DNA from 2 places in the Streptomyces sp. CA-106110 genome. Region 2 is predicted to be linked to the other one. Evidence: riboswitches for the same ligand, from Rfam matches in the RefSeq annotation. Region 2 holds a riboswitch; the other holds the start of a gene.
What was found. Region 2 has a riboswitch for glycine ahead of gcvP (aminomethyl-transferring glycine dehydrogenase). Riboswitches for the same ligand answer to the same signal wherever they lie in the genome.

Region 1: another riboswitch for glycine. It lies ahead of gcvT (glycine cleavage system aminomethyltransferase GcvT); the one in region 2 lies ahead of gcvP (aminomethyl-transferring glycine dehydrogenase).

Annotation. Positions count from the first base shown of each region.
Region 1 covers NZ_JBNJNB010000001.1:4,205,089-4,211,147, forward strand. Annotated here, with positions in the region: gene ACQEXA_RS19375 (ABC transporter permease) at 1-31, opposite strand, end outside; gene ACQEXA_RS19380 (enhanced serine sensitivity protein SseB C-terminal domain-containing protein) at 830-1,630, opposite strand; gene ACQEXA_RS19385 (enhanced serine sensitivity protein SseB) at 1,903-2,694, opposite strand; gene ACQEXA_RS19390 (AAA family ATPase) at 2,761-3,435, opposite strand; glycine riboswitch at 3,602-3,715, shown strand; glycine riboswitch at 3,716-3,827, shown strand; gene gcvT (glycine cleavage system aminomethyltransferase GcvT) at 3,899-5,017, shown strand; gene gcvH (glycine cleavage system protein GcvH) at 5,126-5,503, shown strand; gene glyA (serine hydroxymethyltransferase) at 5,520-6,059, shown strand, end outside.
Region 2 covers NZ_JBNJNB010000001.1:9,612,165-9,618,223, forward strand. Annotated here, with positions in the region: gene ACQEXA_RS44265 (DNA polymerase IV) at 1-752, shown strand, start outside; gene ACQEXA_RS44270 (PRC-barrel domain-containing protein) at 863-1,234, opposite strand; glycine riboswitch at 1,349-1,444, shown strand; gene gcvP (aminomethyl-transferring glycine dehydrogenase) at 1,622-4,507, shown strand; gene ACQEXA_RS44280 (DUF5999 family protein) at 4,603-4,809, opposite strand; gene ACQEXA_RS44285 (hypothetical protein) at 5,204-5,794, opposite strand.

The sequences.
Region 1 (6,059 bases), 5.4 Mb from region 2:
CCGCCCCGGTGGTCTCGATCGGTGCGGTCACAGTTGACCTGACCCCTCTCGCCGGTGGTGACCGGCCTTTGTCCGCCGCGGTGGGCGGCTTGGTTCACTAATCTGCTGCGCGGCGGCCGCAGATGGTTACGGCCCAACGGGCCACTGATCCTCGATTGGATCAATCACAGGATCGATGGCCTCGCGTCTGGGAGGCGAGTCTTCAACGCCGTCACGATCACCCGCCAGATGTGACGAGGAAAGGATGCGTAAACGTGATGCGGGCTGGGGGGTTCCGTTATCCGGACGGGCGGTGACGGGGTGCGGACGCGGGTCAGTTGGGGCATTTGGTCGCGGTTGCGGACCAACCACCCGACATCTACGCGCGAAGACCGGGTCTCATACGCCCGTCGCGCCGGTCACCGCCGGACGTCGCCCCCCTCGGAAGCACCCCTCCGACACGGCCCCCACCCCCCGAACCGAGACGTCCGGGTCATGGCAATAAATCCCGGTTCTTCGGGCTTCACAGGATGGACAATCGCCACAATCAAGTAGCAGGGCAAGCCCGCGCGGTACAGCGATTTGAGCTTTGCTTGAGGAATGGGCGTATACCCCGCCGGCACAGGCGCACGACCGGGGGCCCGGCGAGCGCCGTCGGCGGTCAACACCCCTTCTGACATGCCGAGTTGACGCGACGCTGACCCGCCGCACCGCACCTGTCGCGCTCCCCCTGTGACGGGAGAGGGTATGCCGGGGAATTCACCTCGATCGCCGGCCGTAAATGGAAAACCGGGCCCGCTCCCTATTTCCCGGAGCGGACCCGGCCCGTCATTCTCGGTATTATGGAAAATCAGTATCCGCCCGGGACCGGTGGATAGCCGTAGCCGCCGACGGCGGGGGCCTGGGCCGGGGCCGCGTGGGCCTCGCGGTCGTAGAAGGGGCGCGCCTGAGCGCGGAGCCACATCGCGACCGGGTCGTACTCGTCGGACATCGCGACGGTCGACACGGGCAGCCCCTCGGGCACGGCGCCGATGGACTGCTGCATCATCGCGCGCACCGAGTCGACGGCGGGCGGCGAGGTGTCGTATACGTCCAGACCAATCGCGAGGTACGGCGCACCGAGGGCGGGCTGCACCCAGGCCCTGCGCAGCGAGCGCACGGCGGGCGTACGGTGCGCGTTCTGGGTGAGGAGGGCGTAGAACTGCGGGATCTCGATGGCCGGTTCCGACAGCCGCAGCGGTCCGGCGGGCTGCCGCTCGAGTCCGGTCGCGATGCGGCGCAGGTCGAGCCAGGGGATGCCGACGCCGCCGCCCGGCGCATGCGGGTTCAGCCACAGGCCGTAACGGTCCGGGTAGAGGGTGCGGGCGACGTCGAGACCGTCGACCACCTCGTACGAACGGTTCCAGCCGCTGGCCGACAGTTCCTGGGCGGAGGTGACACACGGCGCGTAGCCGTAGCCGCCCACCTCCATGTTTCCGTACTGGGCGTCGGGCGAGCCGGCCTGGCCGTGCCACAGGAGCATCCAGACCTGGCCGGACGACGGGGTCGCGAGCGCGCGAAGGAGCACCTCGTAGGCGTCGTAACGCCCGGGCGTCACCTGGCGCAGCATGTGCTCGACCTGCCCGGTCGCGGCCGTGCCCGACGCGCTCACCCTCTACCGCCCCTTCACGACGAACCTGACAACCCGACGGATGTCTCCGGTGCGTTGCGGGCGGATTCCAGCCGCACCACCCCGACCGAGCCATTCTCCCCTGTCCGGAGACACCGTGTCCCCTCGCGGCTTCGCCGCGGTCCGGGCCCCCGGCCGGACGCGAGGTTGTCCCGCTCCGGCCCATGAAACCAGGTTAAGGCGCCATCCTGACAGCAACTTGACGCGCGCCACCCCACATCACCCCGGCGTCGCGGGCCGCACCGGCGGGCGGTTCAGTAACCGTGCTGGTAGAAGGGCCGCACCCGCTCCCGCAGCCATTCCCCCACCGGGTCCTGGGCCACATCCAGGAACACCATGTTCACGGGCATCGTCACCGGCGACTTGCCGAGGGCCCGGCCGAGCGCGTCCAGCGGAAGAGTGCGCGCGTCGGCCTCCCAGGAGGCGAGCTCGACGCCTATGAACATCACCGGCTCGGCGGTCTCGATCGCGGCCAGGCAGCGGCGCGCGCTGAGCACCACGCCGGTCGCCGCGAACTCGGCCGAGGCGGCGGCGAGGAAGTCCACCGGGTCGTCCTGCCAGTCGGGCTCGAAGAGACGGACACGACCACCGCTCACGGGCCCGTCCAGCTCCGTGCGCCCGACGCGGCACAGCTCGGCCACGGCCTCCGGCGGCAGCGGCACGCCGACCACACCGTCCGGGTTGATCGCGATGCCGGCCTGCGGGGGCAGCCCGCGCGCGAACTCGACGGCGGGCGCGATCGTGTACGACATGTGGTTGCCGACGACCTGGCGGAACTGCTCCTCCGAGCTGAACACCGGTACGTACACCTGGCCCGCGATCTCCATCGTGGGCAGGTCGAGGGGGCCGCTGTGCGGGCCGCCGCCGCCCGGCAGCGGCACCCAGACGAAACTGCGGGCGAGGACCTCGACGATCCGGGCGCCTGCCGAGGGGACGCCGAGCGCGGCGGAGAGCACCTCCTCCAGTTCGTTGCCCGGCCATCCGCCGTGCGGATGGGGGTGCGCCTGTGGGGGAAAGTCCGCGGGAAGATCCGCCGGGAAGTCCATCTGCCTACCGCCTGCTCAGAACCACTGCTGTGGCCCCAAAGGCTAGCGTCAGGGCTACGGGGGCGGTCAGGCCGCGAAGTCGATGCGGCGCAGGACGTCCGCCGCGTCCCGGTCGAGCAGCACCACCGAGCCGCAGCCCTCGGGCAGCCGGCCCTGCTCGACGGCGCGCAGCAGGCGGCGGGTGGCCCGGCGGTGCTTGACGAACGCGTACCGCGAGACACTTCGGCCGCGCTCGTACTGTCCCGCAAGGGCCGTGTCCGGGGGGACGTCGAGCAGGAGCAGATGGAGTGTGCCGCCGCGGCGCCGGGCCTCCCGGGCCAGCCAGCCGCGCACCCAGGCCTGGGTGCCGCAGTCGTGCACGACGACCCCGGTGCCCGCGCGCAGGGCGCGGCGCAGACCCGCGTAGTGGGCGAGACGGACCAGGGGACGGTAGACCCCGTACGGCAGGAAGCGGGCCACGCGCGTGTCCCAGCGGTCGCGGGTGTCCTGGGAGTCCACACGCACACCCCGCACGGCGCGCCGCATCAGCGTGGACTTGCCGCTGCCGGGCAGACCGGTGACGGCGACGAGGTCGCCCGCCGAGAAGGTGAGCCCGTGCGGGCTGCGCCCCGCGCGGGCGCGCAGATCCCGGATCACGGCCTTCCGCCGGGGTCCGCGGGCCTCCCGCGCCGGGGTGCCGGGCTGCCCGGGCACCGCGATGCCCGAGGTCGCGGCATACGCCGTGGTCCTGTCCACTGTCATCGCCCTCCCTTGGTCAGGAAGTCACTCCCCACCGAGTGTAAAGAGAAGGTAATGTGCGCGTCTCGCGATTTCGTTCGCGTACCGCCACAGGCCGGTTCCGGATGCGGCCCTGCCACCATCGGGCGATGCGTGCAATGATGTGCGCGCCAACTGCATACCGGCCGCTTGAATCCGCGCGGGAGAGTCCCGGGTACGCGTACGTCCGCCGTACGTCCGTCCGGGCGCCGAAGGAGCAAGTCCCTCCCTTGAATCTCTCAGGCCCCGATACCGCGCGGGCGAGGCACATCTGGAAAGCGAGCCGCTTCGGACGGCTCCACCCAAGGTGCAAGCCGTGACGACCCGCCGCGGGAGTCATGGCGAACCTCTCAGGTTCCGATGACAGATGGGGAGGAACGACCTCGCCCTCCCCCACGCTCGGCTTCGCTCGCGCCGGGGGACCCCCATCGCTTTGGGAGCACAACCGATGAGCAGCAGCCCCCTGCGCCGCACCGCCCTCGATGCCCGGCATCGTGAGCTCGGCGCGACGATGACCGACTTCGCCGGCTGGGACATGCCCCTGCGGTACGGATCCGAGCGCGACGAGCACATCGCCGTCCGGACGAAGGCGGGCCTCTTCGACCTCTCGCACATGGGCGAGATCACCGTGACCGGGCCCCAGGCCAACCGGCTCCTCGACCACGCCCTGGTCGGCAACATCTCCTCCGTCGGCGTCGGCCGGGCCCGCTACACGATGATCTGCCAGGAGAACGGCGGCATCCTCGACGACCTGATCGTGTACCGGCTCGGTGAGCAGGAGTACATGGTCGTCGCCAACGCCTCCAACGCCCAGGTGGTGCTGGACGCGCTCGTGGAGCGCGCCGCCGGCTTCGACGCCGAGGTGCGCGACGACCGCGACGCCTACGCGCTGCTCGCCGTCCAGGGCCCCGAGTCGCCCGGCATCCTGAAGTCCCTCACCGACGCCGACCTCGACGGCCTCAAGTACTACGCGGGTCTGCCCGGCACGGTCGCCGGCGTCCCGGCGCTGATCGCGCGCACCGGCTACACCGGCGAGGACGGCTTCGAGCTGTTCGTCGCCCCCGAACACGCCGAGAAGTTGTGGCAGGCGCTGACCGAGGCGGGCGCGTCCGTAGGCCTCATCCCCTGCGGGCTGTCCTGCCGGGACACGCTGCGCCTGGAGGCGGGCATGCCGCTGTACGGGCACGAGCTGACCACCTCCCTGACCCCCTTCGACGCCGGTCTCGGCCGCGTGGTGAAGTTCGAGAAGGAGGGCGACTTCGTGGGGCGCGCCGCGCTGCTCGAGGCCGCGGAGCGCGCGGAGCAGAACCCGCCGCGGGTCCTCGTCGGGCTGGTCGCCGAGGGCCGTCGCGTCCCGCGCGCCGGGTACGCGGTCGTCTCCGGCGGCGAGGTGATCGGTGAGGTCACCTCCGGCGCGCCCTCCCCCACGCTGGGCAAGCCGATCGCGATCGCCTACGTCGACGCCGCGCACTCCGCGCCGGGCACGCCCGGGGTCGGGGTGGACATCCGGGGCAGCCATGAACCGTACGAGGTCGTGGCGCTGCCGTTCTACAAGCGCCAGAAGTAGAGACTGGGCCGGGGGCGGGCGTGGCATCCCACCCGTAGACCCTGGTCACACACGTCTCCAGCAGTCCCCCTTTCACCACCACTCCCCGCGTACAGGAGAATTCAGGCCATGAGCAACCCCCAGCAGCTGCGTTACAGCAAGGAGCACGAGTGGCTGTCGGCCGCCGAGGACGGCGTCTCGACGATCGGCATCACGGAGCATGCCGCCAACGCGCTCGGCGATGTCGTGTTCGTCCAGCTCCCGGAGGTCGGAGACTCGGTGACCGCGGGTGACACCTGCGGTGAGCTGGAGTCGACCAAGTCGGTGAGCGACCTCTACTCGCCGGTCAGCGGCGAGGTGACGGAGGTCAACGAGGACGTGGTGAACGACCCGTCGCTGGTGAACTCCGCCCCCTTCGAGGGCGGCTGGCTGTTCAAGGTGCGCGTCACGGAGGAGCCGGCCGACCTGCTCTCCGCCGATGAGTACGACACCCACATCGCCGGCTGAGGAGTCACCCGCACACATGTCTGTTCTGAACACCCCGCTGCACGAGCTCGACCCGGACGTCGCGGCCGCCGTCGACGCCGAACTGCACCGCCAGCAGTCCACCCTCGAGATGATCGCCTCCGAGAACTTCGCCCCGGTGGCGGTCATGGAGGCGCAGGGCTCGGTCCTCACCAACAAGTACGCCGAGGGCTACCCGGGCCGCCGCTACTACGGCGGCTGTGAGCACGTCGACGTGGTCGAGCAGATCGCCATCGACCGCGTCAAGGAACTCTTCGGCGCCGAGCACGCCAATGTGCAGCCGCACTCGGGCGCGCAGGCCAACGCGGCCGCGATGTTCGCGCTGCTGCAGCCCGGCGACACGATCATGGGTCTGAACCTCGCGCACGGCGGGCACCTGACCCACGGAATGAAGATCAACTTCTCCGGCAAGCTCTACAACGTGGTCCCCTACCACGTCGGCGCCGACGGTCTCGTCGACATGGACGAGGTGGAGCGGCTGGCCAAGGAGACCCGGCCGAAGCTGATCGTGGCGGGCTGGTCCGCCTACCCGCGTCAG
Region 2 (6,059 bases):
TGGGCAAGGCCCATGGACAGGCGCTGTACGCCATGGCGCTCGCGCAGGACGAGCGGCCGGTGGTGGCCGAGCGGGAGGCCAAGTCGGTGTCGGTCGAGGACACCTATGACGTGGACATCCACGACCGGATCCGGGTCGCCCTGGAGGTGCAGCGGCTCGCCGACCGGTGTGTGCACCGGCTGCGGGGCGCCGGCCTGTCGGGCCGCACGATCGTGCTGAAGGTGCGGCGGTACGACTTCTCCACCCTGACCCGTTCCGAGACCCTGCGCGGGCCCACCGACGATCCATCGGTGGTGCGGGAGGCCGCCGCGAGGCTGCTGGAGGCCGTGGACACGACCGGCGGCGTACGGCTGCTCGGCGTCGGCGTCACCGGACTGGCCGACTACACGCAGGAGGACCTGTTCGCCCAGGCTCACCTGGCAGCGTCCGAGGCGGGCGGGGACGATCGCGCGCAGGCCGAGGAAGCGGTACCGGAACCCGCTGAGCAGGAGCCAGCGGCGCCCTCGGAGCACGTCTGGCGAGCAGGTCAGGACGTGCGCCACCCCGAGTACGGGCACGGGTGGGTGCAGGGCAGCGGTCTCGGCCGGGTGACCGTACGGTTCGAGACGCCGGACTCGGAGCCGGGGCGGGTCCGTACGTTCCGGAGCGACGACCCGGGCCTCGAGCCGGCGGATCCTCTGCCGCTGGTGTCGCGAAGCCCGGAAGTCGCGGATCCTGATCCTGGGACGGCGCCGTCCGGGGCGGAAGCATGACGGGGCCACTTCAGGCCCGGGCCGTCATGGCCGCCCGCCGGGGCGAGTGAGGTCCGCCAAGGGCACCGCGCTCCAGGATGGCCGACGCGGGTTGGTTCGGACGGGCGGTCTCAGGTCTCCTCGGTCCCCGCGAGATGCCCGAAGTCGCGGTCGTGCGCGGGCGGCGGTGAGGCCACGTCCAGACCGTAGTGGTGGTAGAGCTGCAGCTCCTGCTCGGGGGAGAGATGGCGCCCGACGCCGAAGTCGGGGGCGTCCTTGATCAGGGAGCGCTCGAAAGGCACGTAGAGGGCCCCTTCGACCAGCTCGCTGGGCTCCAGGGGGACGAACGCGTCCCTGCCGAACAGGCCCGTCCGTATGGCGGCCCACTCCGGTACTCCGGTCGCGTCGTCGAGATAGATCTCGTCGATCGTGCCGATCTTGTTCCCATTGCGGTCGAACGCCTTGCGGCCGATCAGATTCCGCGGATCGATATCGGTCTTCACGGTCCCTCCAACTGGTCGCAACGCATCCGTAAGCACTACAAAAGAGCACAATGAGCCAGGCGGCCACTCGAAGGTTGTCTTGTTGCTGCCGCTGGTAGTCTGGCAAGCGGCTGCTGACCCCGTGCGGGAGAGTCCTCCGGAGTGAACCGGAGGCGCCGAAGGAGCAAACCCTCCCCGGAATCTCTCAGGCACACGTACCGCACGGACGAGGTCACTCTGGAAAGCAGGGCGGGTGTCGACGGCTTCCGCTCTCACCGACGGTGAAAACCGGAGCGCCCTCGGGCGGACCGGTGAAGCTCTCAGGTTTGAGATGACAGAGGGGGAGGCCGTCGGGGTACCCGCGCCGGGGTACCCCTCGAAGGTCGCGTCAGACCAGGAGGCCTCTGCATGACCGCCCACCGCATTCCGCTGTCCGAGCTCGAACGGGGGACGCCCTTCGAGCAGCGCCACATCGGGCCCGACCAGGAGGCGCGGGCCAAGATGCTCGCCCAGGTCGGCTACGGCTCCCTCGACGAGCTCACCGCCACCGCGGTCCCGGATGTGATCAAGAACGCCGACGCACTGGACCTTCCGGGCGCCCGCACCGAGGCGGAGGTGCTGGCTGAGCTGCGCTCCCTCGCCGACCGCAACCAGGTCCTCGACTCCATGATCGGTCTGGGCTACTACGGGACCTTCACTCCGCCGGTGATCCTGCGGAACGTGATGGAGAACCCGGCGTGGTACACCGCGTACACGCCGTACCAGCCCGAGATCTCCCAGGGCAGGCTCGAGGCCCTGCTCAACTTCCAGACCATGGTCGCCGACCTCACCGGCCTGCCGACCTCCGGTGCCTCGCTGCTCGACGAGGGGACCGCCGCCGCCGAGGCGATGGCGCTGTCCCGGCGTATGGGCAAGAACAAGAAGGGCCTGTTCCTGGTCGACGCGGACGCGCTGCCGCAGACCATCGCGGTGATCCAGACCCGTGCGGAGCCCACGGGCGTCGAGGTCGTCGTCGCCGACCTCAGCGACGGCATCCCGGCCGAGGTGGCCGAGCGCGAGATCAACGGCGTACTGATCCAGTACCCGGGCGCCTCCGGCGCCGTCCGCGACATCAAGCCGGTCATCGAGCAGGCGCACGAGCTGGGCGCGGTCGTCACCGTCGCCGCCGACCTGCTCGCGCTCACGCTGCTGACCTCGCCCGGTGAGCTGGGCGCCGACATCGCCGTCGGGACCACACAGCGCTTCGGCGTGCCGATGGGCTTCGGCGGCCCGCACGCCGGCTACATGGCCGTGCACGAGAAGTTCGCCCGCAGCCTGCCGGGCCGGCTCGTGGGCGTCTCCGTGGACGCGGACGGGCACAAGGCCTACCGGCTCGCCCTGCAGACGCGCGAGCAGCACATCCGCCGCGAGAAGGCGACGAGCAACATCTGCACCGCCCAGGTGCTGCTCGCCGTGATGGCCGGGATGTACGCCGTCTACCACGGCCCCGAGGGTCTGCGGACCATCGCGCGCCGTACCCACCGCTACGCCGAGATACTCGCCGCGGGTCTCACGGCGGGCGGTGTCGAGGTCGTCCACGGCGCCTACTTCGACACGCTGACCGTGCGCGTCCCGGGCCGTGCCGACGCGGTGGTCGCGGACGCGCGCGAGCGCGGGGTCAACCTGCGCCTCGTGGACGCCGACCATGTGTCCGTCTCCTGTGACGAGACGACCGGCCGGGCCCAGCTCGGTGCGGTGTGGACCGCCTTCGGTGTCGAGGGCGACATCGAGGCGCTGGACGCCCGCGCCGGGGACGCACTCCCGCAGAGCCTGGTCCGCAGCGACGACTACCTCACGCACCCGGTCTTCCACCAGCACCGCTCCGAGACCGCGATGCTGCGCTACCTGCGCCGGCTGGCGGACCGGGACTACGCGCTCGACCGCGGCATGATCCCGCTGGGCTCCTGCACCATGAAGCTCAACGCGACCACCGAGATGGAGCCGGTCACCTGGCCCGAGTTCGGTCAGCTGCACCCCTTCGCACCCGCCGAGCAGGCGCAGGGCTACCTGACGCTGATCCGCGAGCTGGAGGAGCGGCTCGCCGAGGTCACCGGCTACGACAAGGTCTCCCTCCAGCCCAACGCCGGCTCCCAGGGCGAGCTGGCGGGTCTGCTCGCGGTCCGCGGCTACCACCGCGCCAACGGTGACGAGCAGCGCACTGTCTGCCTCATCCCCTCCTCGGCGCACGGCACCAACGCCGCCAGCGCGGTCATGGCCGGGATGAAGGTGGTCGTCGTCAAGACCGCCGAGGACGGCGAGATCGACATCGCGGACCTGCGGGCCAAGATCGAGCAGTACCACGACGAGCTCTCGGTGCTGATGATCACGTACCCGTCCACGCACGGTGTGTTCGAGGAGCACGTCGCGGACATCTGCGCGGCGGTTCACGAGGCCGGCGGCCAGGTGTACGTCGACGGCGCCAACCTCAACGCGCTGGTCGGCCTCGCCAAGCCGGGTCACTTCGGCGGTGACGTCTCGCACCTCAACCTGCACAAGACGTTCTGCATCCCGCACGGCGGCGGCGGTCCCGGCGTGGGCCCCGTCGGCGTCCGCGCGCACCTGGCGCCGTACCTGCCGAACCACCCGCTGCAGCCCGCGGCGGGCCCCGAGACGGGTGTCGGCCCGATCTCCGCCGCCCCCTGGGGCTCCGCCGGCATCCTGCCCATCTCCTGGGCGTACGTCCGGCTCATGGGCGGCGAGGGCCTCAAGCAGGCCACGCAGGTGGCCGTGCTGTCCGCCAACTACATCGCCAAGCGCCTCGAGCCCCACTACCCGGTGCTGTACACCGGTCCGGGCGGCCTGGTCGCCCACGAGTGCATCATCGACCTGCGCCCGCTGACCAAGGCGACCGGAGTGAGCGTCGACGACGTCGCCAAGCGGCTGATCGACTACGGCTTCCACGCGCCGACGATGTCGTTCCCGGTGGCCGGCACGCTGATGATCGAGCCGACCGAGTCGGAGGACCTCGCCGAGATCGACCGGTTCTGCGACGCGATGATCGCCATCCGCGCCGAGATCGAGAAGGTCGGCTCGGGCGAGTGGCCGGCCGAGGACAACCCGCTGCGGAACGCCCCGCACACCGCCGCTGCGCTCGGCGGGCAGTGGGAGCACGCCTACGCGCGCGAGGAGGCCGTCTTCCCGGCCGGTGTCTCGGCTGCGGACAAGTACTGGCCGCCGGTACGCCGCATCGACCAGGCCTTCGGTGACCGCAACCTGGTCTGTTCCTGCCCGCCGCTGGACGCTTACGAGGAGTAATCACCCTCCGGCATGCGTCGGGGCCGGTTCGGAGCGTTCGTCTCCGGGCCGGCCCCTTTGTATGCGGGGCAGCGGCTGCCCCTTGTGCGCCTGCCTCAGGCGGCGGTCATCACCTGGTCGGTGCCCATCGGGCGGTGCGGGGCGATGATCTGACCGTCGGGCAGAAGCTCACCGGTGTCCTCGAACAGCAGAACGCCGTTGCACAGCAGGCTCCATCCCTGCTCCGGGTGGTGCGCCACGAGACGGGCGGACTCCCGGTCGGCGGATTCGGCGGTCGGGCACGGTGGCTGGTGCTGGCACATGGTGGATGGGATCTTTCGCTCTGTCGTGATCTGTGGGTTGGCTGTCGTGTCTGTCCTGCGGCTCGTCGAGTCGTTCATGGCCGCTCCCCCGTTGTGAAGCATCGGTCTGGACCCAGTGTTGCCCTACGGACGTCAATCCGCAGGGATTTCGCAGCACCGCTCCTCACAGGTTGATGACGCGTCACCCGCGCGGACGGTTCAGTCCAACTCGAGGGTCACTTCAGGTGGTTCGTGATGGTCGGAAGGGGCTAGTCAAGGGCGCCCGACCAGCGCGCTGTCCCTCGTACGAGCGTTGTGGAGCACCAATGAGCAACGGACGTCCGGGCGTGTCGGCGACCCTGACACACGACGTGCCCCGCGGCCTTCTGCGGCAGCGGGGCACGAACGGGCGGGGCTAGGCGGGCGTCGGTGAGCCGAGCAGCGGGCCCCGGGTGATCCGGAGGTTCAGCACCGGGAGGAGATCGGCGACCCGGTGCGCGCGATGGGCCGCGATGCCGGGCGGGGCCGGCGCGAGCGGCACCAGCAGGTCGGTCGCGGCCGGGTGGCCCGTCGCGCCGTCGGCGGTGCAGTCGCCGTGCAGCCACAGGGTGAGCATGTAGAGCTCGGGCACGGACAGCAGCCGTGCCTGGTAGGGCTGGGTCATCGTCTCCGCCTGGCGCAGGGCCCGTTCGGTGGAGGCGACATAGGGACCCTCGAAGAAGTGGGAGAACGCCCAGCCGTCGGGGGTGAGCATCGTCTCGGCGGCGGCCACGGCGCGGTCGCCGGAGCGGATGAGGAATCGCCACCCGGCGAGCCGGGTGGCGGACGCGCCGGCCGGAGTGATCCGGTCCAGCACATGCACCGGCAGGGGCAGTTCGGGTGTGACGGGTCCCTGGGCGGTGCGCAGGGACGGGGTGACAGCCTCGCGGACCGCGGTGGGGGAACCGAGGGCCGTGAGGACGGAGCGGAGGGCGGGCGCGGGAGCCGGGGGGACGTGCAACTGCATGGTGGGTCGCCTCTCATTCGACAGGCATGGTGGCGCGAGGGCGTGGTGGGGCGGGCGGACGGCGCTGTCAGCTCTCGGGGTCCGAGGGGCGGGGGATGGTGCCCGGACGAATGGCGACGCTTTTGACGACAGGCTCAGGACCGCGAGTGCCAACTCTCTACCCCGTGCCGAAAGTTTATATGACGCGCGTTCATGCAGTGTTTCATCTAGTCGTCCCGCGTATGACGAACAAGGAGATATTCGGTCGGCGATAAGCGGGATTCGT